2 regions of the Streptomyces sp. NPDC002309 genome follow, and region 1 is predicted to be linked to the other one. Evidence: riboswitches for the same ligand, from Rfam matches in the RefSeq annotation. Region 1 holds a riboswitch; the other holds the start of a gene.
What was found. A riboswitch is a leader RNA that binds a small molecule or an ion and turns the genes downstream of it on or off. The one in region 1 is predicted to bind glycine.
Positions count from the first base shown of each region.

Region 1 (14,810 bases):
GGGTGCTCGACGACGCCGGTATCGCGATCCCCGACGAGCAGGAGGACGAGGTGGAGAAGTTCCGGGAGTTCCTCGACCAGATCTCGCCCGAGGACTTCGGCACCAGCAGCCAGTGAGTGTGGCGGCCCGCGCGGACCCGGGGTCCGCGGCGGGCCGGTATGTGCCCGGCGCCGTGTCGCGCGCTCCGGCACGTGCCAGTGGCGACTGAGAGCGTCACGCGACTTTCCGCCAGAGCATTCGGCTAGCCTTTCCCCGCGGTGGGGTGCGGGAAACCACTCTCAGGGTGATTATCACTCGGCGTGCCGAGTGTGGCGATCGTTGACGCACCCTTGGTGACTGCCTACCGTCGAGAAGGCAGGTCAAGGACGGAGGTCGGCGTGAGAACCAGCGGCGACGGTACGGCTGGGGGTGCCCCCGGACGCGGTTTCGGGGAGAGCGGTTCGTACCCTCCCCCGAGCTCTCGGCTTCGCCCGAGTGGGGGGTACCCTCCGCACGGCAGGGCGACTGATCACGCTCCGCAGCGACCTATGGCCGTTCCCGGCGGCGGAGGGGCGGCGCCCATGGCGTCCGAGGAGATCGGCTACCGAGGCCCGACGGCCTGCGCGGCCGCGGGCATCACCTATCGGCAACTGGACTACTGGGCCCGGACGGGCCTCGTCGAGCCCAGTGTGCGGCCGGCCCACGGGTCCGGTACGCAACGCCTGTACAGCTTTCGCGACGTCGTCGTACTGAAGATCGTCAAGAGATTCCTCGACACCGGGGTCTCGCTGCAGAACATCCGCACCACCGTCCAGCACCTGCGCGAGCGTGGCTTCCAGGACCTGGAGCGGATGACACTGATGAGCGATGGCGCCACGGTCTACGAGTGCACCTCGCCCGACGAGGTCCACGCCCTGCTCCAGGGTGGCCAGGGGGTCTTCGGGATCGCCGTCGGTGTGGTCTGGCGGGACGTGGAGAGCGCCCTGTCGCAGCTGCACGGCGAGCGGATCGACACCGGTGAGACGCTGGTCGGGCACAATCCGGCGGACGAGCTGGCGCGGCGGCGCAACAGGGCCGTCTGAGGCACTGCCGACGGCGGCCCGTGGCCACGGGGGCGTTGTCAGTGCCGTGAGGCAGCATCGGACCTGTGAGAACCGCGCCCACGATCCTGCATCTCGACATGGATGCCTTCTTCGCCTCGGTGGAGCAGGCGTCCAAGCCGAGCCTGCGCGGGAAAGCCGTGATCGTCGGTGGGCTCGGACCGCGCGGAGTGGTGGCGACCTGCTCGTACGAGGCCCGGGTGTTCGGGGTGCATTCGGCGATGCCCATGGGCCAGGCGCGCAGGCTCGCGCCGAACGCCGCCTGCCTGGTGCCGCGCTTCGGGCTGTACCGGACGATCAGCGAGCAGGTGATGGCCCTGCTGCGGGCGATGTCGCCGCTGGTGGAGCCGTTGAGCCTGGACGAGGCGTTCGTCGATCTGGAGGCCGGTGGGGCCGCCAGGGACCGGGAGTCGGCTCGGCTGGCGGGGGTCAGGCTGCGCGCCGACATCCGGGCCGTCACCGGTCTCACGGGGTCGGTCGGGCTCGCCGCCTCCAAGATGCTCGCGAAGATCGCCTCCGAGGAGGCCAAGCCGGACGGACTGGTGCTGATCGAGCCGGGCACCGAGCGGGCGCTGCTGGGCCCGATGTCGGTGCGGACGCTGCCGGGGGTGGGACCCGCGACGGGCGACCATCTGCGCCGGGCCGGGATCGTCACGGTGGAGGAGATCGCCGAGGCGGGCGAGGACGAACTCGTCCGGCTCCTGGGCAAAGCGCACGGGCACGCGCTGTACGCCATGGCGCTGGCCCGTGACGACCGTCCCGTGGTCGCCGAGCGGGAGGCGAAGTCCGTGTCGGTCGAGGACACCTACGACGTGGACATCCATGACCGGGTCCGGGTCGGGCTGGAGGTGCAGCGGCTCGCGGACCGGTGTGTGCGGCGGCTGCGCGGGGCCGGGCTCTCCGGCCGGACGATCGTGCTGAAGGTGCGGCGGTACGACTTCTCGACGCTGACCCGTTCCGAGACGCTGCGGGGGCCCACGGACGACCCCGCGGTGGTGCGGGAGGCGGCGGCCCGGCTGCTGGACTCCGTGGACACGACCGGGGGCGTGCGGCTGCTGGGGGTCGGCGTCAGCGGCCTGGCCGACTACACCCAGGAGGACCTGTTCGCGCAGGCGGCGGGGGAGCGGGACGCGGGGCCGGCGGAGGGCGCCGCGGACGAGCCCGAGCGGGAGGAGGCGGGGCCCGTCACGAGACGGTGGGCCGCGGGGCACGACGTGCGGCACGCCGAGCACGGGCACGGATGGGTGCAGGGCAGCGGGCTGGGGAGAGTGACCGTGCGCTTCGAGACGCCCGGGTCGGAGCCCGGGCGGGTGCGGACCTTCCGGATCGACGATCCCGCGCTGGAGCCGGCCGATCCGCTGCCGCTGGTGGCGCGAAGACCCGAGCTTCAGGGCTGAGTCCTCCGGGTCACGTCTCTTCCGAGCCGGCCAGCTTGCCGAAGTCGTGGTCCGGGAGCGTCGGGGGAGCGGCCACGTCGAGGCCGTAGTGGTGGTAGAGCTGGAGTTCCTGCTCCGGGGAGAGGTGCCGGCCGACGCCGAAGTCGGGGGCGTCCTTGATGAGGGCGCGCTCGAAGGGGACGTGCAGCGTGCCGTCGATCAGCTCGCTCGGCTCCAGGGGGACGAAGGCGTCTCTGCTGAACAGGCCGGTCCGTATGGCCGCCCACTCCGGTACGCCGGTCGCGTCGTCGAGGTACACCTCGTCGATGGTGCCGATCTTGCTGCCGTGACGGTCGAATGCCTTGCGGCCGATCAGGTTGCGCGGATCGATATCGGTCTGCACGGGCCCTCCACTGGTTCGCACCTCGTCCGTAAGCACAACAAAAGAGCACATTGCGGGACGCGGCCACTCGAACGCCGGGGCGTTGACCTCGCTGGTACCCTGGCAGCGGCTGCTGACCCCGTGCGGGAGAGTCCTCCGGAGATCACACCGGGGGGCGCCGAAGGAGCAAATCCTCCCCGGAATCTCTCAGGCCCACGTACCGCACGGAAGAGGTCACTCTGGAAAGCAGAGCGGGTGTCACGGCTCCCGCTCTCACCGACGGTGCAAGCCGGACGTCCTGTGGCGGCCGGTGAAGCTCTCAGGTTGTGATGACAGAGGGGGAGGCCGTCGGGGCACCCGTGCCGGGGTGTCCCTCGAAGGTCGCGTCAGACCAGGAGGCCTCCGCAATGACCGCCCAGCGCATCCCGCTCTCCGAGCTCGAACAGGGCATCCCCTTCGAGCAGCGTCACATCGGGCCCGACCAGGAGGCGCGGGCCAAGATGCTCGCGCAGGTCGGCTACGGCTCGCTCGACGAGCTCACCGCCACCGCGGTACCGGATGTGATCAAGAACGCCGCATCCCTCGCTCTGCCGGGCGCCCGCACCGAGGCCGAGGTGCTGCGTGAGCTGCGCTCCCTCGCCGACCGGAACCAGGTGCTGGGCTCCATGATCGGGCTCGGCTACTACGGGACCTTCACCCCGCCGGTCGTCCTGCGCAACGTCATGGAGAACCCGGCCTGGTACACGGCGTACACCCCGTACCAGCCGGAGATCTCGCAGGGCCGGCTGGAGGCGCTGCTGAACTTCCAGACCGTGGTCGCCGACCTCACGGGGCTGCCGACCTCGGGTGCCTCGCTGCTCGACGAGGGCACGGCCGCGGCCGAGGCGATGGCGCTCTCCCGGCGCATGGGCAAGAACAAGAAGGGCCTCTTCCTGGTCGACGCGGACGCGCTGCCGCAGACCATCGCCGTGATCCAGGGCCGCGCCGAGCCGACCGGGGTCGAGGTGGTCGTCGCCGACCTCGCCGGCGGTATCCCGGCCGAGATCGCGGACCGTGAGATCAACGGCGTGCTGATCCAGTACCCGGGTGCCTCCGGGGCCGTACGCGACATCAAGGCCGTCATCGACCAGGCGCACGAGCGGGGCGCGCTCGTCACCGTCGCCGCGGACCTGCTGGCGCTGACGCTGCTGAAGTCGCCGGGTGAGCTGGGCGCGGACATCGCCGTCGGTACCACGCAGCGGTTCGGTGTCCCGATGGGCTTCGGCGGGCCGCACGCCGGTTACATGGCGGTGCAGGAGAAGTTCGCGCGCAGCCTGCCCGGGCGGCTCGTGGGCGTCTCCGTCGACGCGGACGGCAACAAGGCCTACCGGCTGGCGCTCCAGACGCGCGAGCAGCACATCCGGCGTGAGAAGGCGACCAGCAACATCTGCACCGCGCAGGTGCTGCTCGCCGTGATGGCCGGGATGTACGCCGTCTACCACGGGCCCGAGGGCCTGGAGGGCATCGCACGGCGGACCCACCGGTACGCCGCGATCCTCGCCGCGGGTCTGCGTGACGGCGGTGTCGAGATCGTGCACGGCGCCTACTTCGACACCGTCACCGCGCGGGTGCCGGGCCGGGCGGCCGAGGTCACCGCCGCCGCGCGCGCGAACGGCGTCAACGTGTGGCGGATCGACGCCGACCACGTCTCCATGTCCTGCGACGAGACCACCACCCGGGACCAGCTGGCCGCCGTGTGGGCCGCGTTCGGTGTCGAGGGGGACATCGAGGCGCTGGACGGTCGCACGGAGGACGCGCTGCCCGAGGGGCTGCTGCGCACCGACGCGTACCTCACGCACCCGGTCTTCCAGCAGCACCGCTCCGAGACCGCGATGCTGCGCTACCTGCGCCGGCTCGCCGACCGCGACTACGCGCTCGACCGGGGCATGATCCCGCTCGGATCCTGCACCATGAAGCTCAACGCGACCACGGAGATGGAGCCGGTCACCTGGCCGGAGTTCGGTCAGCTGCACCCGTTCGTGCCGGCCGAGCAGGCGGCTGGGTATCTGACGCTCATCCACGAGCTGGAGGACCGTCTCGCCGAGGTCACCGGCTACGACAAGGTGTCGTTGCAGCCGAACGCCGGCTCGCAGGGTGAGCTGGCCGGGCTGCTCGCCGTGCGCGGGTACCACCGTGCCAACGGCGACGAGCAGCGGACCGTCTGCCTGATCCCGTCCTCCGCGCACGGCACGAACGCCGCGAGCGCCGTGATGGCCGGCATGAAGGTCGTCGTGGTGAAGACCGCCGAGGACGGCGAGATCGACGTCGAGGACCTGCGGGCGAAGATCGAGCAGTACCGCGACGAGCTCTCGGTCCTGATGATCACGTACCCGTCCACGCACGGTGTGTTCGAGGAGCACGTGGCCGACATCTGCGCCCAGGTGCATGACGCCGGCGGTCAGGTCTACGTGGACGGGGCCAACCTCAACGCGCTGGTGGGGCTCGCCAAGCCGGGGCACTTCGGCGGCGACGTGTCGCACCTCAACCTGCACAAGACGTTCTGCATCCCGCACGGCGGCGGTGGTCCGGGTGTCGGTCCCGTGGCCGTGCGGTCGCACCTCGCGCCGTACCTGCCGAACCACCCCCTGCAGCCGGAGGCCGGGCCGGAGACCGGGGTCGGTCCGATCTCGGCCGCGCCGTGGGGTTCCGCGGGGATCCTGCCGATCTCCTGGGCCTATGTGCGGCTCATGGGCGGGGAGGGCCTGAAGCGGGCCACGCAGGTGGCTGTGCTGAGCGCCAACTACATCGCCAAGCGTCTGGAGCCGCACTTCCCGGTGCTGTACACCGGCCCCGGCGGGCTGGTCGCGCACGAGTGCATCATCGATCTGCGGCCGCTGACCAAGGCGACGGGCGTCAGCGTCGACGACGTGGCCAAGCGACTGATCGACTACGGGTTCCACGCGCCGACGATGTCGTTCCCGGTGGCCGGCACGCTGATGATCGAGCCGACCGAGTCCGAGGACCTCACCGAGATCGACCGGTTCTGCGAGGCGATGATCGCGATTCGCGCGGAGATCGAGAAGGTCGGCGCGGGCGAGTGGCCGGCCGACGACAATCCGCTGAGCAACGCTCCGCACACCGTCGGCCTGCTGGGCGGCGAGTGGAACCACGCGTACTCGCGCGAGGAGGCCGTCTTCCCGAACGGCGTGTCGGTCGCCGACAAGTACTGGCCGCCGGTGCGCCGTATCGACCAGGCGTTCGGTGACCGGAACCTGGTGTGCTCCTGCCCGCCGCTGGACGCGTACGAGGACTGAGGACGACGCAGGCGGCGCCGGTCGCGGAAGCGGCCGGCGCCGGTGGACGAGGGCTCCCTTCGGGGGCCCTCGTCGTGTTGTGCGGGGAGATCCGGCCGGGGCGAGCGCTGTCGATGTGTACGTCTGTCGATTCCACGCGGACCCCGTCATGGCGGGACCGGGCAGGCTCGGTCGGCCGGGCCGCGCCGGTGCTTCGGTGTGCGCTGAGGTGCCGGCCTGCCCGGACGTCGCCGGAGCGGCCTCAGCCCGTGTGGACGCGGGGGCGCCGAGCGACGTCCGGTTCCGCGACGCGCAGGACCTCCCGGGTGACCGGGGCGACCTCGCCCTGTCCGAACAGGAAGAAGCGCAGGAAATTGGTGAAGGGGTTGCCCTCGGTCCACTCGAAGTAGATGTGCGGGGTGCAGCCCGTCGTGTCGCGCACGTGCAGGAGCAGGGCGGCCAGGGCGTTGGGGATGGAGGAGGACTCCAGGGTCAGCACGCGGTACCGGTTGTGCAGGACCTCGCCGCGGACCGTCAGACCGGCCTCGAACTCGGACGGGTCGGTCACCGTCACCTCGACGAAGACGAAGTCCTCGGGGCCGGCCACGTCGTTGTCCTGACGGATCTGCTCGATCTTGTCGCGGTACTCGGCCTTGTCCCGCTGGTCGGGCTCGTTCGCGATGAACCGGATCTTGCGGCTGGCGATGTCCCGTACGAACCGTTCGGCCATGGGGTCCAGGGTCACGCCGGTCACCCGGAGCTCGAAGGAGCGGGCGAGCCGTGAGACCAGGGAGAGGATCATGATGCCCGCGATGAAGCAGGCGCCGATCTTCACACCGTCGGGCCGCTCGACCACGTTCACCACCGTGGTGTAGAGGAACACCACCGAGATCACGCTGAAGCCGATGGTCCACTTCCGCTGTCCGGCCTTGCGGGCGGCGATGGTCACCGCGATCGCCGCGGAACTGATCAGCACCAGGACGCCGGTGGCGTAGGCGCCGCCCTGCGCGTCCACGTCGGCGTCGAAGAGCCAGGTGACCAGGAAGGCGACCAGGGTGAAGACGATGACCATCGGGCGGACCGCGCGTGCCCAGTGCGGGGCCATGCCGTAGCGGGGCAGGTAGCGGGGCATCAGGTTGAGCAGGCCGGCCATCGCGGAGGCGCCGGCGAACCACAGGATGGCGATGGTCGAGACGTCGTACAGCGTGCCGAACGCGTTGCCCAGGTATTCGTGCGCGAGATACGCCAGAGCGCGGCCGTTGGCCTGGCCGCCCTCCTCGAACTCGTCCGCCGGGATGAGCAGGGTGGTGATGAAGCTGGTGGTGATCAGGAAGAAGCTCATGATCAGGGCGGCGGTGGTGAGCAGCTTCTTGGTGCCGCGGATGCGGCCTTCGGGGCGCTCCTCCGTGTCGCTCGGGTCCCCCTGGACATGGGGCATCACGGCGACGCCGGTCTCGAAGCCGGAGAGGCCGAGGGCGAGTTTGGGGAAGACGATCAGGGCGACGCCGATCATCACGAAGACGTTGCCGTGCTCGGCGGTGAGGGCGTTGGACCAGTCGGTGACGACATGGCCCTCGGTGGCGACGTGCAGGAGGCCGGCCACGACGACCACGGCGTTGAGCGCGAGGTAGCCGGCCACCAGGGCGACCGCGACGCCGATCGCCTCCAGGAAGCCCTTGAGGAACACCGCGCCGAGCAGGGCGATCAGCACCATGGTGATCACCAACTGCTGGTCGTGCAGGGCCTCGTTCAGGTGGGGGTTCTCGACCAGGTGGGTGGAGGCGTCGGCGGCCGACAGCGTGATGGTGATGAGGAAGTCGGTGGCGGCGAAGCCGAGCAGGGTGAGGACGAACAGCTTGCCCTTCCAGAAGGTGAGCAGACGTTCCAGCATCGCGATCGAGCCCTGGCCGTGCGGGCTCTCCTCGGCCACCCGCCGGTAGACGGGCAGGGCGCCCGCCAGGGTGACGATCACGAGCACGATGGTCGCGATCGGCGAGAGCAGACCGGCCGCGAGGGCGGCGATGCCGGGCTGGTAGCCGAGGGTGGAGAAGTAGTCGACACCGGTCAGACACATCACGCGGTACCAGGGGCGGCCCTCGGCGGCGGGAGCCTGAGAGGCGGGCGGGCTCTGATGGCCGCCCGCCTTGCCCATGTCGGACAGCCCCTCCAGCATCCAGGCGCGCAAGCGGCCGGGCGCGGCGTGTTCGATCGGGGCCATCGACGTGCTCCTGATGTGCGGTCGGCGTGCGGTTCCGGCCATCACGCGGACGGCGCCCTCAGCGTATGCGGAGAGTGACGCCTGGGCCTGCGGTCGGGCGGGCTCGCGGCGTCAAGCTTGCGTTAAGACTGAGCGGTGGGGCGACCCATCGCATCAAGAGAGTGGCAAACGTGTCGACTTCAACCTTGTTGAGCCGTATGGGGGTGAGGGCGCCGCATCCCCGGGACGGACACCGAGTGTCACGACGTTCCCGGCCCGGCCGTCCGCCGTGCCTGGAAGTGATCGGCTGCGAGGGGCGTCTCAGCCGAGGCCGGGTATGCCGGAGATCAGCAGGTCGATCACCTTGATGCCCACGAAGGGCAGCACGAGACCGCCCAGCCCGTACAGGAGCAGGTTGCGCCGCAGCAGGTCGTGTGCGGAGGCGGGACGGTAGCGCACTCCCCGCAGGGCCAGCGGGATCAACGCCACGATGATCAGTGCGTTGAAGATGATCGCCGCGGTGATCGCGGACGTCGGACTGTGCAGACCCATGATGTTCAGGGCTTCGAGTCCGGGATAGGCCCCCGTGAACATGGCCGGGATGATCGCGAAGTACTTGGCGACGTCGTTGGTGATGGAGAACGTCGTCAGCGCGCCCCGGGTGATGAGGAGTTGCTTGCCGATCTCGACGATGTCGATGAGCTTCGTCGGGTTGGAGTCGAGGTCGACCATGTTGCCGGCCTCCTTGGCGGCCGACGTGCCGGTGTTCATGGCCACGCCGACGTCGGCCTGCGCGAGTGCCGGGGCGTCGTTGGTGCCGTCACCGGTCATCGCGACCAGCTTGCCGCCCTCCTGCTCCTTCTTGATCAGCGCGAGCTTGTCCTCGGGGGTCGCCTCCGCGAGGAAGTCGTCGACTCCCGCCTCCCGGGCGATCGCGCGGGCGGTGATCGGGTTGTCGCCGGTGACCATCACCGTGCGGATGCCCATCCGACGCAACTGCGCGAAGCGTTCGACGATGCCTTCCTTCACCACGTCCTTGAGATGGACGAGGCCCAGCACGCGCGGGCCGTCCCAGTCGTGCACGGCGACGAGCAGCGGCGTCCCGCCGGCCGCGGACACCGAGTCGGCGAAGTGCCGTGCCTCGGGCGGGATGTGGCCGCCGTACATCTGTACCCACTCGATGACCTGCTGGGCGGCACCCTTGCGGATCGCGCACACGGCGCCGTTGTCCCAGCGCAGGTCGACCCCGCTCATCCGGGTACGGGCGCTGAAGGGCACCCACCGCGCGTGCGTCAGCTCGTCCGCGGACGGCGCGCGCAGGCCGAACCGCAGCTTCGCCAGCACGACGACGGACCGGCCCTCGGGCGTCTCGTCGGCCAGCGACGACAACTGGGCGGCCTCGGCGAGCCGCCCCTCGTCGATGCCCGGCATGGGCACGAAGGCGGCGGCCTCGCGGTTGCCCAGGGTGATGGTGCCGGTCTTGTCCAGCAGCAGGGTGTTGATGTCGCCCGCCGCCTCGACCGCGCGCCCCGACATGGCGAGGACGTTGCGCTGCACGAGCCGGTCCATGCCGGCGATCCCGATCGCGGAGAGCAGAGCGCCGATCGTCGTGGGGATGAGCGTGACCAGGAGGGCGACCAGCACCGTCGTCGACTGGGCGGCGTCCGCGTAGGCGGCCATCGGCTGCAGGGTGACCACGACCAGGAGGAACACGATCGTCAGCGCGGCCAGCAGGATGTTCAGCGCGATCTCGTTCGGTGTCTTCTGCCGGGAAGCCCCCTCGACCAGGGCGATCATCCGGTCGAGGAAACTGTGGCCGGGACGGGCGCTGATCCGGACGGCGACACGGTCGGACAGGACCGTCGTACCGCCCGTCACGCCACTGCGGTCGCCGCCCGCCTCACGGACCACGGGGGCGGACTCACCGGTGACGGCGGACTCGTCGACCGCCGCCACGCCGTCCACCACGTCGCCGTCCGCCGGGATCACCCCGCCCGCCTCGACCAGGACCACGTCGAGAGGCTTGAGGGCGTCGGGGGTGACGGCCTCGGTGCGCAGGGTGCGCAGGTCGACGCCGTAGCGCCAGTCGAGCACCCGCAGCGCCACGGTGTCGGTACGCGCGCGGCGCAGCGACTCCGCCTGGGCCTTGCCCCTGCCTTCCGCCACGGCCTCGGCCAGGTTGGCGAAGATGACCGTCAGCCACAGCCAGACACTGATCGTCCAGGTGAAGACCGCCGGATTGAGCACGGCCGACAGGGTGGTCACGACCGCTCCGACGGAGACCACGCACAGCACCGGGTTCTTCACCAGGACGCGGGGGTGGAGTTTGCGCAGGGCGTCGGGGAAGGACTGGACGAGCTGGGCCGGTTCGAACAGGCCGCCGTGCGTGCGCCGCCGCGGGCCGGTCGGCGGAGTGGGCTGCGGCCGGGACGGTGGGGCCTGCTCAGGAGCAGCGGGAATCATGGACACCTTCGTGTCTCGTGACCGGCCCCGCGCGTACCGGGGCACGCCGGCGACCGGCAGGACGGACTGGACGTCGGACGCCGGAGCCGTGCGGTGCCGGGACCCGGCGCTGAACGGGGGGCCGGCACCGCACGGGGGACCGGCCATGGGCGGCGGGAGGCCGACCGGCGCGCATCGGGCGCCCGTCGGCGGGACACCAGCGGCGCCCGTGGCCTCTGCGGCGGCCAGAGTGGAATCCAACCACCGCCGATGACCCGGACGGCGCCACTACCGCAGGTATTTGCGGCTCTCATACGGCTGCCGCGGCCGCTCCGTCAGCATCACGTCAAACGCGCTCGGGGAACCGTCAAAGGGGTGTCAACACGAACCGGGACGGATGGAGCCGGTCGCAGACTGGCTCGACGGAGGAGGGTCACGACCGTCCGTCCCGCGCGGGCCGTGCCGGTCACGGCCCGCGCGGGGATCGCGGCGCGAGTCTGCCGGAGATCGCGACGGGAACGGGCCCTGCTGCCGGCGGAGTCGGTGCCGGCCGCGGTGCGGAGGGGGCGCGGCCGTCCTGCCCGGCGGAGTGCCTCCGGCAGCAGGCCGTGGCCGCGTGGGCCGCTCTGCGCCGCCGCTGACGGGATCCGTTCCCTCGCGGCCGCGCCCTTCGCACGCGGCCACGGTCCTGCCTCTCTTCTCGCCGGCACGTCGTCGAGGGTGCCTGGGACGACCTGGTCGTGCGGCCGCCGGACGGGGAGCGGCGGCGCCCGAGCGGGTGCCGTAGTGGTGGGAGTGCGGTGATGATCCCGGCGGACGGCGACGGGGTGGCCGGTCCTGGCGTGGTCGGGGTCGTGGTGGCCGGTCCGTCGTGCTTTGAGGCCGTGGTGGTCGCCCGGCGGTCGAGCCGAGTGGTCCCGCCCCGCGCCCGTAGCTCGTCAAGGCGGTGTCAACGTCCTTGTGAGCGGCGCCAGGGAGGCGTCAAGAGGCCTGACCCGGAGGCCCGCCGGGCGCTTCCCTGAGTGTGATGAACGAAGCACGGCGCGGACGGCTGAAGGTCTACCTCGGGGCGGCTCCAGGGGTCGGCAAGACGTATCGCATGCTCGACGAGGGGCGGCGGCGCGCCGCCCGCGGAGCCGATGTGGTCGTGGGATTCGCCGAGTGCCACGGGCGGCCCCACACCGAGGCGATGCTGGACGGACTGGAAGTCTTCCGGCCGGTCCCGTGCGCCTATCGCGGGGGGAGCTTCGAGGAGATGGACCTCGCCGGGGTCCTGGCACGCCGGCCGAAGGTCGCCGTCGTGGACGAACTCGCCCACAGCAACGTCCCCGGCGGCGGCCGGAACGCCAAACGCTGGCAGGACGTCGAGGAACTGCTCGCGGCAGGCATCGATGTCGTCACCGCCGTCAACATCCAGCACCTGGAGTCCATCAAGGACGTCGTCGAGAAGATCACCGGGGTGCCGCAGCACGAGACCGTGCCCGACGAGGTCGTGCGCCGGGCCCACCAGGTCGAACTCGTCGACATGGCGCCCGAGGCGCTGCGCCGCCGGATGGCGCACGGCAACATCTACGCCCCCGAGAAGATCGACGCGGCCCTCGCCAACTACTTCCGCCCCGGCAACCTGACCGCGCTGCGCCAACTGGCGCTGCTGTGGACGGCCGACCGGGTCGACGAGGCCCTGCAGACCTACCGGGCCGAGCACTCGATAGGCGGGGTGTGGGAGACCCGGGAGCGGGTCGTGGTCGCCCTGACCGGGGGACCGGAGGGCGACACGCTGATCCGGCGCGCGGCCCGGATCGCCGACCGATCGGCCGGCGGGGATCTGCTCGCCGTGCACGTCGCCCGCAGCGACGGTCTCGCCACCGGCTTCTCGCACGCCTCGCTGGCCCGGCAGCGCCGGCTGGTGGAGGACCTCGGCGGCAGTTACCACTCCATGGTCGGTGACGACGCCGCCACCGCGCTGGTGGACTTCGCCCGGGCGGAGAACGCCACCCAGCTCGTCCTCGGCTCCAGCAGGCGCGGACGCCTGGAGCGGTTCCTGACCGGTTCGGGCACCGGGGAGCGAGTCGTCGCGCTGTCCGGCGACATCGACGTCCATCAGGTCACCCACGAGCGGGCCGGCCGCGGCACCCTGCTGCCGTTCCGGCGCCGCACGCTGTCGAGGGCCCGCATGATCGCCGGGCCGGTGGCCGGCCTGGTGCTGCCGTTGCTGCTGACGATCGTCCTCGCCCAGCTGCGGGGCACCTTCAACCTCACCAGCGAGGCCCTGCTGTTCCTGCTGGCGGTGGTGGGGGTGGCCTGCATAGGCGGGGTGGCCTCCGCCGTGATCGCCTCCCTCACGGCGTCGGTGCTGCTCAACTACTGGTTCATCCCGCCCATAGGGCAGTTCACGCTCGCCGACGCCAACGCCCTGGTGGCGCTGGCCGTTTTCGCGGTGGTCGCCGCGACCGTGGCCGGCGTCGTCGACCGCTCGCTGAGACTGTCGCGCCGTGCCGCGCGCGCCACCGCCGAGGCGGAGACCATGTCCTCGCTGGCCGGCAGCATCGTCCGGGGCGGACAGACGATTCCGGCGCTGCTCGAGCGGACCCGGGAGACCTTCGGCGTGGACTCCGTGGAACTCGTGTCCGAGGTGCCCGAGGAGCGGGCCGCCGCCCGGTTCGGGGGCGAGCGGGGGGCCGGCGCCGGCGGTGCTCGGGAGACCGATGGCGACGCCACCGTCATACCGGCCGGACCCGGAGGTTTCCTGGTGCTGCGGGGCGGCGCCATGTCGGCGTCCGAGCGGCGGGTCCTCGCCGCCTTCGCCGCGCACGTCGGGGCGGCGGTGGAGCGGGCCCGGCTCGCCGAGGCGGCCGCGGAGGTCGAACCGGTGCGCGCCGCGGACCGGATGCGCACGGCGCTGCTGCGCGCCGTCGGCCACGACCTGCGCACCCCGCTGGCCGCCGGCTGGGCAGCCGTCACCTCGCTGCGCAGCCGGGACGTCGAGTTCTCCGCCGTGGACCGCGACGAGCTTCTGGCCACGGCCGACGAGTCCATGGCCAAGCTGAACCGGCTCGTGGAGAACCTGCTCGACCTCAGCCGGCTGGAGGCGGGCGTGCTCAAGCTGAACCTGAGGCCGACCTCGCTGGAGGAGGTCCTCCCCGCGGCGCTGATGGACACCCCGGGCGTCGAGGTAGGGGACCTGGAGCGGATTCCGCAGGTGCTGGCCGACCCGCCACTGCTGGAGCGGGTCATCGCCAACCTGGTCACCAACGCCGACCGGCACGCGCCGGCCGGTACGAAGGTGCTGGTCAGCGCCAGTGTGCTGGCGGGCCGCGTGGAACTGCGCGTCGTGGACCGGGGTCCCGGACTGCCGGTGGCCGGCCGGGACCGGCTGTTCGAGCCGTTCCAGCGGCTCGGTGACACGGACAACACCACCGGTCTGGGGCTGGGGCTGGCACTCGCCCGGGGACTGACGGAGGCGATGAGCGGCACTCTCAGTCCCGAGGACACGCCTGGCGGCGGACTGACGATGGTGGTGTCGATGCCGCTCGCCGAGAAGCCGGACGCGCCGGGAGCGCCGGGAGCCGGGGTGCCCGGCCACATCGGGCAGGGGGCGCGCCCCTGAGGGCGGGGCCTCGCGGAACGGGGGCGGGGCGTGTCGGCGGCGGCAGCGGTACGGGGGTGCGGGTTGTGCGGCCGGCGGTAGTGGTCATGGGGGTGCGGGGCGCGCGACCGACGGTAGCGGCTATGAGGGTGCGGGGCGCGCAGCCGGCGGTAGCGGTTACGGGGGTGCGGTGGTGCGCGGCTGGGTGGCGCCCAACGGGGTGCCTGGCCGCGCGGCTGGGTGGTGACGGGGAGGGGCGGGACAGGCCGCTGAGTGGCGCCGGACCGAGGTCCGGCCCGGGCCAGGTGGTTCTTGGCCGCCGGGTGCGGGTCGGGCAGGGGGTCCCGCCGGACAGCGGCCGTGCCGGTGCGGCCGCCGGTGGTGTCGCGCCGTGAGGGCTCGTGCCGGGCGGGTCGGTCGACCCGAGACGTGGCGGGGATGGGCGGCGCCCGCGCCGGATCGGCGGCGTTGTGACC
Region 1 covers NZ_JBSFCI010000059.1:9,269-24,078, reverse strand. Annotated here, with positions in the region: gene ACWCPM_RS32165 (bifunctional nuclease family protein) at 1-116, shown strand, start outside; gene ACWCPM_RS32160 (MerR family transcriptional regulator) at 378-1,061, shown strand; gene ACWCPM_RS32155 (DNA polymerase IV) at 1,127-2,476, shown strand; gene ACWCPM_RS32150 (PRC-barrel domain-containing protein) at 2,487-2,858, opposite strand; glycine riboswitch at 2,972-3,070, shown strand; gene gcvP (aminomethyl-transferring glycine dehydrogenase) at 3,245-6,130, shown strand; gene ACWCPM_RS32140 (amino acid transporter) at 6,372-8,327, opposite strand; gene kdpB (potassium-transporting ATPase subunit KdpB) at 8,628-10,769, opposite strand; gene ACWCPM_RS32130 (ATP-binding protein) at 11,776-14,355, shown strand.

Region 2 (14,810 bases), on a different contig from region 1:
GCCGACCGCCTTGGCGTCGTCCCGCACCAGCCGCTCGGCGAGGATGCGTGCGCCGTCCAGCGTACGCCGCTGGCGCTCCTTGAAGTCCTCGGAGGCGGCGACCTTGAAGGCGACGGCCTTCGCGGCGATCACATGCTCCAGCGGGCCACCCTGCTGACCGGGGAAGACGGCCGAGTTGATCTTCTTGGCCAGTTCGGCCGTGGAGAGGATCACACCGCCGCGCGGGCCGCCCAGCGTCTTGTGGGTGGTGGTGGTCACGACATGGGCGTGCGGCACCGGGTTCGGGTGCAGCCCGGCCGCGACGAGACCCGCGAAGTGGGCCATGTCGACCATGAGGTACGCGCCGACCTCGTCGGCGATCCGCCGGAAGGCGGCGAAGTCCAGCTGCCGGGGGTACGCCGACCAGCCGGCAACGATCAGCTTCGGGCGGTTCTCCTTGGCGAGGCGCTCGACCTCGTCCATGTCGACCAGGCCGTCCTCGCCGACGTGGTACGCGACCACGTCGTAGAGCTTGCCCGAGAAGTTGATCTTCATGCCGTGGGTCAGGTGCCCGCCGTGCGCCAGGTTCAGACCCATGATCGTGTCGCCGGGCTTGAGCAGCGCGAACATCGCGGCGGCGTTGGCCTGGGCGCCCGAGTGCGGCTGCACGTTGGCGTGCTCGGCGCCGTACAGCTCCTTGACGCGGTCGATCGCGATCTGCTCGATCACGTCGACGTGCTCGCAGCCGCCGTAGTAGCGCCGGCCGGGGTAACCCTCGGCGTACTTGTTGGTCAGGACGGAGCCCTGCGCCTCCATGACCGCGACCGGAGCGAAGTTCTCCGAGGCGATCATCTCGAGGGTGGACTGCTGGCGGTGCAGCTCGGCGTCGACGGCGGCGGCGACGTCCGGGTCGTACTCGTGCAGCGGGGTGTTCAGGACGGACATGTGGCTACGACTCCTCAGCCGGCGGTGTGGGGGGCGTACTCGTCGGCGGAGAGCAGGTCGGCGGGCTCCTCCGCGATCCGCACCTTGAACAGCCAGCCGCCCTCGAAGGGCGCGGAGTTCACCAGCGACGGGTCGTTCACCACGTCCTCGTTGATCTCGGTGATCTCACCGCTGACCGGGGAGTACAGGTCGCTGACCGACTTGGTCGACTCCAGCTCGCCGCAGGTCTCGCCCGCGGTCACCTGGGAGCCCACCTCGGGGAGCTGGGCGTAGACGACGTCGCCGAGCGCGTTCGCCGCGAACTCGGTGATGCCGACCGTCGAGACGCCGTCCTCGGCGACCGACAGCCACTCGTGCTCCTTGCTGTACCGCAGCTGCTGGGGGTTGCTCATGGGCCTGGATTCTCCTGTACGCGGGGGAGTGCTGTGGAAAGGGGGGGCGCCCGCTCGAACTGTGCGTGAGCAGGCGAAATGTGCCCCGGGTCACATGGACCCGGGTCCAGTGTCTACTTGTGGCGCTTGTAGAACGGCAGCGCCACGACCTCGTACGGCTCGTGGGTGCCCCGGATGTCCACGCCGACTCCCGGCGTGCCCGGAGCCGCGTGCGCGGCGTCGACGTAGGCCATGGCGATGGGCTTGCCGAGCGTGGGGGAGGGGGCGCCGGAGGTGACCTCGCCGATCACCTCGCCGCCGGCGACGACGGCGTACCCGGCGCGCGGCACCCGGCGGCCCTCGGCGATCAGCCCGACGAGGACGCGCGGCGGCTTGGCCTCGGAGCGCGCGGCGGCCTCGGTGAGCGCCTCGCGCCCGACGAAGTCGCCCTCCTTCTCGAACTTCACCACCCGGCCGAGCCCGGCGTCGAAGGGGGTGAGCGAGGTGGTCAGCTCGTTCCCGTAGAGGGGCATGCCGGCTTCCAGGCGCAGTGTGTCCCGGCAGGACAGCCCGCACGGGACCAGTCCGACGCCCGCGCCGGCCTCGGTCAGCGCCTCCCACAGCGCGACGGCGTGCTCCGGCTTCACGAACAGCTCGAAGCCGTCCTCACCGGTGTACCCGGTGCGCGCGATCAGCGCCGGGACGCCCGCGACGGTGCCGGGCAGGCCGGCGTAGTACTTCAGCCCGTCGAGGTCGGCGTCGGTCAGCCGCGCCAGGATGCCGGGCGACTCGGGGCCCTGGACGGCGAGAAGGGCGTAGGCGTCCCGGTCGTCGCGGACGACGGCGTCGAAGCCCTCCGCGCGCGCGGTGAGGGCGTCCAGCACGGTCTGCGCGTTGCTCGCGTTGGCCACGACCATGTACTCGGTGTCGGCGAGCCGGTAGACGATCAGGTCGTCCAGGATGCCGCCGTCGGCCTGGCAGATCATGGTGTAGCGGGCGCGGCCGACGCCGACGGAGGCGATGTTGCCGACGAGCGCGTGGTTCAGGAGCAGGGCGGCCTGCGGGCCGGTGACCGTGATCTCACCCATGTGCGAGAGGTCGAAGAGTCCGGCCTTCGTGCGCACGGCGAGGTGCTCGTCGCGCTCGGAGCCGTAGCGCAGGGGCATGTCCCAGCCGGCGAAGTCGGTCATGGTCGCGCCCAGCGAGCGATGCAGGGCATCGAGCGCGGTGCGACGGGGTGCGGTGCTGCTCATCGGTCGGTCTCCCAAGGCATGACGGCGAGGTCGTTCCTCCCCATCTGTCATCGGAACCTGAGAGGTTCGCCATGACCGTCCCGTGGAAGGAGGGATCATGGTTTGCACCTTGGGTGGAGCCACTGCGGCAGCGGCCCGCTTTTCAGATGTGCCTCGCCCGCGCGGTAACGGGGCCTGAGAGATTCAAGGGAGGGACTTGCTCCTTCGGCGCCCCGGGCACGATGTGCCAGGGAACTCTCCCGCGCGGATTCAAGCGGCCGGTATGCAGTTGGCGGCCACATCATTGCACGCATCGCCCGCGTGCGGCAGGGGGACCTTTCCCCAGGGGACGCACAGCGTCCACGACCGGGCACAGTGTGTTGTAGCAGGCTTGTAGCCGGAACCGGACGGAAACACGTGACGCCCCCGATCACCTTCTCTTTACACTCGACGGGGACGGTGACTCGTGAACCGCCCCAGGGGAGGACGATCACGGTGAACAGGACAACGGCCTACGCGACCACCGCGGGCCTCGCACTGCCCAAGCAGCCGACCGCCCCGGCCCGGGAGGCGTGCGGCGCCCTGCCGTTCCCCGTGGTCCGTGACCTGCGCGACCGTGCGGGCCGCAGCCCGCACGCCCTGCTCTTCGCCCCCCGTGACCTAGTCGTGATCACCGGCCTGCCCGGCAGCGGCAAGTCGACCCTCATGCGGCGCGCGGTCCGCGCCGCGCGCATCGACTCCCAGGACACCCGCGACCGCTGGGACGCCGGGACGCCGCACTGGCTGCCGTACGCGGTGTACCGCCCGCTCGTCCGGCTCGCCCACTACGCGGGGCTGCGCCGCGCCCTGCGCTCCGGCAGGGGCGTCGTCGTCCACGACTGCGGGACGCAGGCATGGGTGCGCGCCTGGCTGGCCCGTGAGGCCCGCCGTCGGGGCGGCACCCTCCACATGCTGCTGCTCGACGTCACCGCCGAGCAGGCGCTGGCGGGCCAGCGCGAGCGCGGCCGGGGTGTCTCGCGGTACGCGTTCCTGCGCCACCGCCGCGCCGCCGCCCGCCTGGTGCGCCGTTCCGAGCGCGGTGACCTGCCCCGTGGTTGCGGCGCCGCGATCCTCCTGGACCGGTCCGCGGCGAACACCCTGCGCAGAATCGGTTTCACGGGCTGACGCCACGGGCGGCGGGGCGGGCGGGTTAGCCTTTTCAGCCGGTAGCACTGGTACGGAGCAGGCGGTAGGCAGATGGACTTCCCGGGGGACTTTCCGGCACAGACGCACCCCCATCCGCACGGCGGATGGCCCGGCAACGAGCTGGAGGAGGTGCTCTCGGCGTCCCTCGGCGTGCCCTCGGCCGGCGCCCGCATCGTCGAGGTGCTCGCCCGTAGCTTCGTCTGGGTGCCGCTGCCGAGCGGCGGCGGACCCGACAGCGGCCCCCTCGACCTGCCCGGCATGGAGATCGACGGCCAGGCGTACGTCCCGGTCTTCAGCTCCGAGGAGCAGTTCCGCCAGGTCGTCGGCTCCCCTATGTCGTTCACCGTCGCCCCCGCCGTCGAGTTCGCCCGCGGCCTGCCCCCGCAGGCGGGCATCGTGGTGAACCCCGGTGGCGTGGTCGGCCTCCCCCTGCCGCCCGCGGCGGTCGCCGAACTCGGCCGGGCCGGCCGCAATCCGCTGGACGGTGCGGCGAGCGGCGGCAGGGTCCGCCTCTTCGAGCCGGACTGGCAGGACGAGCCGGTCGACTTCCTCACGGCGGCGTCCGCGGAGTTCGAGGCCGTCGGCATCGTCACCACGGCCCGCCGCTGCCTGGCGGCCGTCGAGACGGGGCAGCCGGTGCTGTTCGTCGGCGTCGAACTCTCCCAGTGGGAGGGCGATCTGCGCGCCGCCCCGCTGGACGCCCTCGGCCGCGCCCTCGGCCGTGTCCCGGTCCGGTGGCCGGTCAACCTGGTCCTGATGGACGTCGTCCAGGACCCGGTGGTCTCGTGGCTGCGGGAGCGGGTGCGCCCGTTCTACCAGCGGGTCTTGTGACACACCCCGAGGACCGGCGCCCGTGGAGCAGCGCGGGGAACCGCGTGTCCGGCACACGCCTGTCCGCACTCGCGGGAAGACACCGGGTCCTGAGTCGGTGGGCGCCCTTAAGCTAGGGTCACGGCTCGAACAGGGCGTTGCACGAAGGGGCGTAAACAGTGAGCGCTAGCGGCACGGGCACCGCCGCGGCCGGCCAGGTCGAGCACATGCTGCGCCAGGTGACGCCGGGGCGCTACGACGCCTACGAGGCGCTCCTGCGCGCCCTCGCGACCACCGGCTCGGGCCAGATCTGGATGCTGCTGTGGCACGGCCAGGCCGGCAGCCCCGACGCCCAGTACGGGAGCATGGAGGTCGACGGCAACGGCTACGCCCCCTGCGTCACCTCGGCCCAGGAGCTCTCGGCGAGCGGCTGGAACCGCAGTTACGAGGTGGTCGACGGCCTGGACGTGGCCCGCACCCTCTATCCCGACCACTACGGCCTCTGGCTGAACCCGCACGCCCCCGGCGGCGGCGTCGGCATCCCGTGGCTCGACCTGCGCCGGATCGCCACCGGCCTCGACCGCCAGCCGGCCGGGCCCCTGCGGATGTCCGAACCCGGCATCCAGATCCCGCAGTTCTATGCTCTGCTGTCGCAAAACGCCCACCGCACCCCGGTGGTCCGCTCGTTGCGCCGTGCCTGGGTCCAGCCCACGCTCGGGGCGCCGTACCTCGCCATCGGTCTCGACGTGTACGACACCTCCCCGCCCGCCGTGGACTCGGTACGCGCGATGATGCAGCAGTCCATCGGCGCCGTCCCTGACGGCCTGCCGGTGTCGACGGTCGCGATGTCCGACGAGTTCGACCCGGTCGCGATGTGGCTGCGCGCCAACTCCCGTCCCTTCTACGACCGTGAGGCCCACGGGGCGCCGGCGCAGACGGCCCCCCGCGGCTACGGATATCCCCCCTCCCGCTGAGCGTTTTCCGCCCGAAGGTTGTCGAGACCGCCGTGCCGCGCGGCCGATGAGGCGCGGGCGCGGCCGGACACGCTCCGGGCGCTCCGGCCGGAGTCCGCGCTGATCCCGTTCCGCGGTGTCGCCCTGAAGCTGACGGCTTCGCAGCGCTTCTGATTCCCCGTTTGCCTGTTTGGCTTCGGCGAATTCTGCAAAGCTTTCGACGCCGAGCGATGTCGAGTGCCTCGCGTGAGCCGGTGAGTGCATGAGGCAGGCGTCCGACCTGCGGCGCAGCCGAACTAACGTCCGTATCGGGCAACTTGGGTGCAGGCATCCGCGATGTGCCGGAAGCTTCCGTTTTGAGGGGCGTTCAGATCTCAGGTATGTATCACCGCTATGCGGACTGTTCTAGGCTGCCGGTCGCGTCTGTAGTGTGCAGGCGGTCAAGCGTGCATTCCCCCTTGAGGAACCTGGAGTGGCCTCCTTATGCGCATAATCAGATCCCGCGCCGCCAGGGCGATCACGGCCGCGTTGGCGGTCGGTCTGATCGCCACCGGCTGCGCCAGCGAGCGTGACCAGAAGGACGAAGGCGGTGCCAAGGACACCTTCGTGTTCGGTGCCCCCGGCGACCCGAGCTCACTGGACCCGGCGCTCGCCAGCGACGGCGAGACCTTCCGGGTCACCCGCCAGGCCTTCGAGGCTCTGCTGGAGCACGAGTCCGGCGGCTCCAAGCTCGTCGGCGGTCTCGCCGAGACGTGGGAGAGCAACCCCGCGGGCACCGTGTGGACCTTCAACCTCCGCAAGGGCGTGAAGTTCCACGACGGCGAGGCGTTCAACGCCGCCGCCGTGTGCGCCAACTACGACCACTGGTTCAACTGGACGGGCACCTACCAGTCCAGCGCGGTCTCCTACTACTGGCAGACCATCATGGGCGGCTTCGCGAAGAACGAGGACAAGGAGACGCCGGAGGCGAACTACAAGTCCTGCACCGCGAAGGACGAGAACACCGCCGTCATCGAGGTCAAGAAGCCTTCCGCGAACCTGCCGGGCGGCTTCTCGCTGAACGCCCTGGCGATCCACTCGCCGAAGGCCCTCAAGGCGTACGCCCAGCAGGACGCCAGCGCCAAGGGCGACGCGATCACGTACCCCAAGTACAGCCAGGAGGCCGGCACGGTCGCCGGTACCGGCCCGTACAAGATCTCGAAGTGGAACAAGGGCAACAAGGAAGTCACCCTTGAGCGCTTCGACGGCTACTGGGGCGAGAAGGCCAAGGTGAAGAACCTGGTCATCCGCACCATCGACACCGAGGACGGCCGTCGCCAGGCCCTGCAGGCCGGCGACATCAACGGCTATGACCTCGTGGCGCCCGCCGACGTGAAGACCCTCCAGGACGCGGGCTTCCAGGTCCCGACCCGCGGCGTCTTCAACCTCTTCTACCTCGGCATGACCCAGGAGAAGAACCCGGCGCTGAAGAAGAAGGAAGTCCGCCAGGCGATCGCCCACGCGATCGACCGGGAGAACCTGGTCAAGACCCAGCTGCCCGAGGGCGGCAAGGTGGCCACGCAGTTCATGCCGGACACCATCGAGGGCCACTCCGACAAGGTCACCACCTACGCGCACGACCCGGCGAAGGCAAAGCAGTTGCTCGCCAAGGCCGGCGCGAAGAACCTGAAGATCGAGTTCTGCTACCCGACCGAGGTCGCCCGCCCGTACATGCCTGCTCCGCAGGACCTGTTCGAGCTGATGAAGGCCGACCTGGAGGCGGCCGGCATCAAGGTCACCCCGAAGCCGCTGAAGTGGGCCCCGGACTACCTGGACGCCACCGAGGCCGGCAGCTGCGCCCTGCACATGCTGGGCTGGACCGGTGACTTCAACGACGGCTACAACTTCATCGGCACCTGGTTCGCCGGGTACGACAAGCAGTGGGGCTTCAAGAACAAGGCACTCTTCGACGCCGTGAACGCCGGCTCGAAGATGGGTGACGCCGCACAGCGCACCGAGGCCTACAAGAAGGCCAACGAGATGATCATGGACTACCTGCCGGGTCTGCCCATCTCCTCCTCGCCGCCGGCGATCGCCTTCGGCAAGGACGTCAACCCGCCGGCGGTCTCCCCGCTGACGCAGGAGGTCTTCTCCGAGGTCTCCTTCAAGTAGTCCGGAAGTAGTCCGGAGAAAGTAAGCACAGGGTCCGTCCGGCCGCTGACTCGGTGGCCGGACGGACCTGTTCATGAAGGTATCCACGGAAGAAAGGGGCATGCGGGGTGCTGCGTCTCGTCGTACGAAGACTGCTCCAGCTCATTCCCACCCTGCTCGGCCTGTCGGTTCTGCTGTTCCTCTGGCTCAACCGACTTCCCGGCGGACCCGCCTCAGCGATGCTGGGCGAACGGGCCACCGCGGCCGAAGTGGCGCGGATCAACCGCGCGCTGGGACTCGACCAGCCTTTGTACGTTCAGTACTGGCGCTTCCTGAAGCGCATCGCCGAACTCGACCTCGGCACCTCCGTGCAGACCGGACAGCCGGTGTGGGACGAGTTCGTCCTGCGCTTCCCGGCGACCATCGAACTGTCGCTCACCGCCATGTTCATCGCCGTGGTCGTCGGTGTCCCGCTCGGCTACCTGGCCGCCCGCTCGCGCGGTGGATGGCTGGACGTGTCGGCGGTCTCCGGATCGCTCATCGGGATCTGTGTCCCGGTCTTCTTCCTCGCGCTGCTGCTCAAGGGCACGTTCGCCGTCGACCTGGGCCTGTTCCCCAGCTACGGCCGGATGGAGACAGGCCTGGACGCCACCACGGTGACCGGGTTCGCCGTTCTGGACGGCATCCTCACCGGTGAGATCGACGCCTCGCTGGACGCGCTGCACCACCTGGTGCTGCCGGCCATCACCCTGGCCTCGATCCCGCTCGCCGTGATCGTGCGCATGACCCGCGCCAGCGTGCTGGAGGTGCTCAGCGAGGACTACATCCGCACCGCCGAGTCCAAGGGCCTGCGGCGCGGCGTGATCCGCGGCCGGCACGTGCTGCGCAACGCCATGCTCCCGGTGGTCACCGCGGTCGGCCTGCTGACCGGTTCGCTGCTGTCGGGCGCCGTGCTCACCGAGTCCGTCTTCTCCTTCAACGGCATCGGCTCCTTCATCCGGACCGCGATCGACGGGCGTGACTACCCCGTGCTGGTCGGCTTCATCATGTTCATCGCAGTCACCTACGTCCTGATCAACCTGCTGGTGGACGTGGCATACAGCCTCATCGACCCGAGAGTGCGGGTGCACTGACGTGAGCACCACCAAGATCGACAAGATTCAGCGCCTCGCTGAGCTCACCGCGCACAACGAGTCGACGTCCGGCGCGAGCCTGTGGCGTGAGGCCTTCAAGCGGCTGAAGGCCAGCAAGATGGCGATCATCGGCGCCGCCGTGATCGCCGTGTTCGTGGTCCTCGCCATTGTCGGCCCGTGGATCGCCCCGCACACCCCCACAGCGCAGACATGGCGCAGCGAAGTACTGGTGAACTCCGGCCAGTTCGTCGGGCCGCGCGCCGAGAACTGGTTCGGCGTGGACCACTTGGGCCGGGACATGTTCTCGCGCATGCTGATCGGCGCGCGCCAGACGCTGCTCGTGGGTGTCGTCTCGACGCTCATCGGCCTCTCCGTCGGCTTCCTGATCGGCGGCTTCTCCGGCGCCGCGGCCACCCTGGGCGGCTCCACCGGCCGGCAGATCGACTCGTTCATCATGCGCTGCATCGACATGATGCTGGCGCTGCCCTCGCTGCTGCTCGCGGTGTCCGTCGCCGCGGTCATGGGCCAGTCCCTGACCACCGTGATGATCGCCGTGGGTGTCGTCCAGGTACCGATCTTCGCCCGGCTGCTGCGTGGTTCCATGCTGGTCCAGGGCGGTACCGACTACGTGCTGGCCGCACGCTCGCTGGGCGTCCGCCGCCGGCGGATCGTCGCCACCCAGATCATCCCCAACTCGCTCAGCCCGGTGATCGTCCAGGCGACGCTCTCGCTGGCGACCGCGATCATCGAGGCGGCGGCCCTGTCCTACCTGGGCCTGGGCAACCCCGACCCGGCCGTACCCGAGTGGGGTGTGATGCTCTCCCAGGCGCAGCGCTTCTTCGACAACGCGCCGATGATGGCGGTCTACCCGGCGGTCGGCATCGTCATCACCGCCCTGGGCTTCACCCTGCTCGGCGAGGCCATGCGGGAAGCCCTCGACCCGAAGCTGCGAGGCTGAACCACCATGCCACTTCTCACAGTCGACGAACTCACCGTCACCTTCGGCGGCGGGCCAGGCCGCAAGGAGTCCCGCGCGGTCGACGGTGTCTCGTTCACCGTCGACCAGGGCCAGGTCGTGGGCCTGGTCGGCGAGTCCGGCTGCGGCAAGTCCGTCACCTCGCTGGCGTTGATGGGGCTGCTGCCGCGCAAGGGCGTCAAGGTCGGCGGACGGGCAGACTTCGACGGCACCGACCTGCTCACCATGGCCCCGAACAAGCTGCGCGACCTGCGCGGCAGCCGGATCGCCATGATCTTCCAGGACCCGCTGTCCTCGCTGAACCCGGTCGTCCCCATCGGCGTCCAGGTCACCGAGATCCTGGAGCGGCACCGCGGCCTCAAGGGCGAGGCCGCGCGCAAGGAGGCCGCGCACCTGCTGGACCGGGTCGGCATCCCCGACCCCACCCGGCGCCTCAAGGAGTACCCGCACCAGATGTCGGGCGGTATGCGCCAGCGTGCGCTGATCGCCATGGCGGTGGCCTGCGCACCCTCCCTGCTGATCGCCGACGAGCCGACCACGGCCCTCGACGTGACCATCCAGGCCCAGATCCTCGAACTCCTCAAGGAGTTGGTGGACCAGGAGGGCACCGCCCTGCTGATGATCACGCACGACCTCGGCGTGGTGGCCGGTCTCTGCGACCAGGTCAACGTCCTCTACGCGGGTAGGGCCGTGGAGACCGCCGGACGGCGTGAGCTGTTCGCGCACCCCACCCACCCCTACGCGCACGGCCTGCTGGGCTCCATCCCCCGCCTGGACGCGCCGCGCGGCGAGCCCCTCACCCCGGTGCGGGGCTCCATCAACGACCGGATCGCCTGGGCCGACGGCTGTGCCTTCGCCCCGCGCTGCGACCGCTACGAGGCAGACTGCCTCACCGGCGCGCCGCAGCTCACCGAACCCCGCACGGCCGGTCACCAGGTGCGGTGCGTCCACCCCGTACTCGACGACGCCAAGACCGAGGAGGTCCGCGCATGAGCCTGCTCGAACTGGACGGTGTGAAGGTCCACTTCCCGATCAAGAAGGGCGTCTTCTTCGAGAAGACGGTCGGACACGTCCACGCCGTCGACGGAGTCTCCTTCAAGGTCGAGGCGGGCCAGACGTACGGCCTGGTCGGTGAGTCGGGCTGCGGCAAGACCACCCTCGGGCGGGCCGTGCTGCGGCTGGTGGACATCACCGAGGGCGAGGTCGTCCTCGACGGCACCGACCTGGCGAAGCTGCCGGCCGAGGAGATGCGGCGCTTCCGGCGCCGACTGCAGATGGTGTTCCAGGACCCGCTGGGCTCCCTGAACCCCCGGCAGAACATCGAGTCGATCCTGTCCGAGGGCATGCTCGCCCACGGCATCGGCGCCACCCAGGAGGAGCGCCGGGAGAAGATCCAGAAGATCCTCTCCCGTGTCGGACTCCCCGCCAACGCCCTGTCGCGCTACCCGCACGAGTTCTCCGGCGGTCAGCGCCAGCGCATCGGAATCGCACGCGCGCTGGTCCTCGAACCCGACGTGATCATCTGCGACGAGCCGGTCTCCGCGCTGGACGTCTCCATCCAGGCGCAGGTGATCAACCTCCTGGAGGAGCTTCAGGAGGAACTCGGCCTGACCTACCTCGTGATCGCCCACGACCTCGCCGTGGTCCGGCACATCTCGGACGTGATCGGCGTGATGTACCTGGGCGCTCTGGTGGAGGAGGCGCCGAGCGACGCGCTGTACGCCGAACCGCGCCACCCGTACACCAAGGCCCTGATGTCGGCCGTCCCGGTTCCCGACCCGGAGGTGGAGGACCGGCGCGAGCGCATCCTGCTCATCGGTGACCTGCCCTCGCCGGCCAACCCGCCCACCGGATGCCGCTTCCGCACCCGCTGCCCCTGGGCGCAGGAGACGCGCTGCGCGACCGAGCGGCCCGAACTCACCGACGTCGGGGACGGGCACCGGGTGGCCTGCCACTTCGCCGCCGAGATCGCGGCGGGGACGCTGGCGCGGACCTCGGGAGAGGTGGTCTCGGCAGCGCGCGAGGAGATCGTGGACGCGCCCGGGCCCGACGCGGACACCGAGGCGGCCGTGGTCGCCGGTGCCGTGACCGTACCGGAGCAGCCGAAGCCGAAGGACGAGACGCCGGAGGGCGAGACGCCGAAGGCCGAGACGTCCGTGGACGAGGTGCCGGAGGACGAGGCGCCGAAGGGCGAGACGTCTGAGGGCGAGGTGCCGACGGACGAGACGCCGACGGACGACGCGCCGAAGGCCGAGACGTCCGTGGACGAGGCCACGAAGGACGAGGCGCCGAAGGACGAGGCGCCGAAGGACGAGGCGCCGAAGGACGAAGCGCCGAAGGACGAAGCGCCGACGGAAGACGCGCCTGCGGGCGACGCGCCTGAGGGCGGGACCGCGGAAAGCGGCGAGGCGTCCCAGGACGTGACCGCCGAGGTCGACGTGAAGACGGGCGAGGTGGAGAAGGCCTCGTAGTCGTCGCTGAGTGGAGTACCTCGCGGCCCCTGCCTTGTTTTGTAAGGCAGGGGCCGCGCGGCAGGTAAGAATGTCAGGGTGCTCCAGCAACTGTTCACCCCGTCCGTCCAGCACACCCTCGACCTGGTCGGCATCTTCGTCTTCGCGATCTCCGGCGCCCTGCTGGCCGTCCGCAAGAACTTCGACGTCTTCGGCATCGCCGTCCTCGCCGAGGCCACCGCGCTGGGCGGCGGAATTTTCAGGGACCTGATGATCGGCGCCGTACCGCCGGCCGCCTTCACGGACCTGGGGTACTTCCTGACGCCCCTGCTGGCCGCGCTCCTGGTCTTCTTCCTCCATCCGCAGGTGAAGCGCATCCAGTCCGGCGTGAACGTCTTCGACGCGGCCGGGCTCGGCCTCTTCTGCGTCGCGGGTACGACCAAGGCGTACGAGTACGGACTCGGCCTGCACGCCTCCGTGGCCCTCGGCCTCGCCACCGCGGTCGGCGGCGGCGTCCTGCGCGACGTCCTCGCCAACGAGGTGCCGTCCCTGCTGCGCTGGGACCGCGATCTGTACGCCGTCCCGGCGATCGTCGGTGCCACGATGGTCGCCCTGTGCATCCGCTACGACGCCCTCAACCCGGTGACCAGCACGCTCGCCGCTGCCACCGCCTTCGTGCTGCGACTGCTGGCGATGCGCTACCACTGGCGGGCGCCACGCGCGTGGAACCGTCGCTCTACGGTGCGCGAGGAGGAGGCGCCGCCGCGACACCCGGGCACCAAAGCTACCGCTTAGTAGTTTGTTGTTGTAGCGTACCGCCATGGCTCAGGCATCCCAGGCGACCATCGGCAACAGCGAGTTCGACCGCGACACGGCCGTCGTCCGTCGCTCCGAGGGCGTCTACGACATCGACCTCTCCGCGGGCTGGACCATCATCAGCGCCGTCAACGGCGGCTATCTGCTGGCCGTCCTGGGCCGGGCGCTCTCCGACGCCCTGCCGCACCCGGACCCGTTCACGATCTCCGCGCACTACCTGACCGCGTCCCAGCCGGGCCCCGCGGTCGTCCGTACCGAGGTCGTCCGCTCCGGCCGCACCCTCTCCACCGGCCAGGCCTCGCTCCTCCAGTACGACGACCAGGGCCGCGAGGTCGAGCGGATCCGCGTCCTCGCCTCCTACGGCGACCTCGGCGCCTTGCCCGATGACGTCCGCACGTCCGCGCGGCCGCCCGCGATCCCGCCGATCGAGCACTGCTTCGGCCCCGACGACGGGCCCGCCCCCGTCGACGGCAGTTCGGCGATCACCGACCGGCTGATGCTCAAGCTCGACCCGTCCACCCTGGGCTGGGCGCTGGGCGCTCCGTCCGGCAAGGGGGAGATGCGGGCGTGGTTCGGCCTCAAGGACGGCCGGGACGCCGATCCCTTCTCGCTGCTGCTCGCCGTGGACGCCCTGCCGCCCACCGCCTTCGAGCTCGGAATCTCCGGCTGGGTACCCACGGTCGAGCTGACCGCGCACATCCGGTGCCGGCCGGCGCCGGGCCCGCTGCGGGTGGCCGTCACCACGCGCAATCTGGCGGGCGGGTTCCTGGAGGAGGACGCCGAGGTCTGGGACAGCGCCGACCGGCTGGTGGCGCAGTCCCGGCAGCTGGCCCGGGTGCGGCTGCGCTGATGTGCGCCGTGTTCCGGGTGCGGCTGCGCTGACGTGCGCCGTGTTCCGGGTGCGGCTGCGCTGACGTGCGCCGCGTTCCAGGTGCGCGGCGGTCCGTGCGCGCCGAGTTCCGGAGCGGTCGCGCGGCCCGGCGGCCGGGCCCTCAGTCCAGCCAGTGGGCGCGGCCCCTGCTGATCAGCCGTAGCCTGCTGTTCGCCACCCGGGCGACCCGCCGCTGCTCCTCCTCGGAGTCGAGGGCCTCCAGGAAGAGTGCCGCCGTGACCAGCATCTGGTCGACGTAGAGCCCCGCGAGCATCAGCAGATCGTCCTCGCTCCAGCCGCCGGACGCGCGGTCCTTGGCCAGTTCGGCCTTCACCTCCTCGGTGAACAGCGTCAGCTGGCCGCGGATGGCCTCGCGCACCGGCTGCACCCCGCCGTGCTGCTCGCGGGCGAGGAACCGTGCATGGGCGGGGTGCGCCCGCACATGGCCGTGGATCAACTCCACCGCGCGCGCGATGCGTTCCTCGCTGTCGCCGGTCGTGGCCACGATGGTCCGGATCGTCGGGTGCAGGCTGCCCAGCGCCTCCTCGACCAGTGCCACCCCGAGATCGGCGGTGGAGCGGAAGTGCCGGTAGAAGGCGGTCGGGGCGACACCGACCGCGCGGGTGACCTCGCGCAGGCCCAGGCTGCTCAGGCTCTGCTCCTCCAGCAGCTCCAACGCGGCGTCCAGGAGCGCCTGCCGGGTCTTCTGCTTCTGTGCCTGCCGGATACCGAGGGTGTGACTCATGCCATGTAGTTAACAACTGTTCTCTGGAATTGGAAAGCCGCCGGGCGCGCTAGGCTCACCAGTCAGTGAACAGATGTACCTACAACCGTTCACCGAAGCGGAGGGGACTCGTCCCATGCTCTTCCTGGTCGCCGCACTTCTGCTGCTCGGCGCGGTCCTGGGCACCGTGGCCCACGCGCCGATCGGCGTCACGCTCGTCATGGCTGCCGTGATC
Region 2 covers NZ_JBSFCI010000011.1:2,021-16,830, forward strand. Annotated here, with positions in the region: gene glyA (serine hydroxymethyltransferase) at 1-924, opposite strand, end outside; gene gcvH (glycine cleavage system protein GcvH) at 939-1,316, opposite strand; gene gcvT (glycine cleavage system aminomethyltransferase GcvT) at 1,430-2,548, opposite strand; glycine riboswitch at 2,583-2,700, opposite strand; glycine riboswitch at 2,701-2,800, opposite strand; gene ACWCPM_RS11780 (AAA family ATPase) at 3,023-3,691, shown strand; gene ACWCPM_RS11785 (enhanced serine sensitivity protein SseB) at 3,764-4,543, shown strand; gene ACWCPM_RS11790 (enhanced serine sensitivity protein SseB C-terminal domain-containing protein) at 4,702-5,496, shown strand; gene ACWCPM_RS11795 (ABC transporter substrate-binding protein) at 5,959-7,626, shown strand; gene ACWCPM_RS11800 (ABC transporter permease) at 7,734-8,738, shown strand; gene ACWCPM_RS11805 (ABC transporter permease) at 8,740-9,696, shown strand; gene ACWCPM_RS11810 (ABC transporter ATP-binding protein) at 9,703-10,707, shown strand; gene ACWCPM_RS11815 (oligopeptide/dipeptide ABC transporter ATP-binding protein) at 10,704-12,185, shown strand; gene ACWCPM_RS11820 (trimeric intracellular cation channel family protein) at 12,264-12,959, shown strand; gene ACWCPM_RS11825 (thioesterase family protein) at 12,985-13,830, shown strand; gene ACWCPM_RS11830 (TetR family transcriptional regulator) at 13,973-14,596, opposite strand; gene ACWCPM_RS11835 (hypothetical protein) at 14,712-14,810, shown strand, end outside.
Region 2: another riboswitch for glycine. It lies ahead of gcvT (glycine cleavage system aminomethyltransferase GcvT); the one in region 1 lies ahead of gcvP (aminomethyl-transferring glycine dehydrogenase).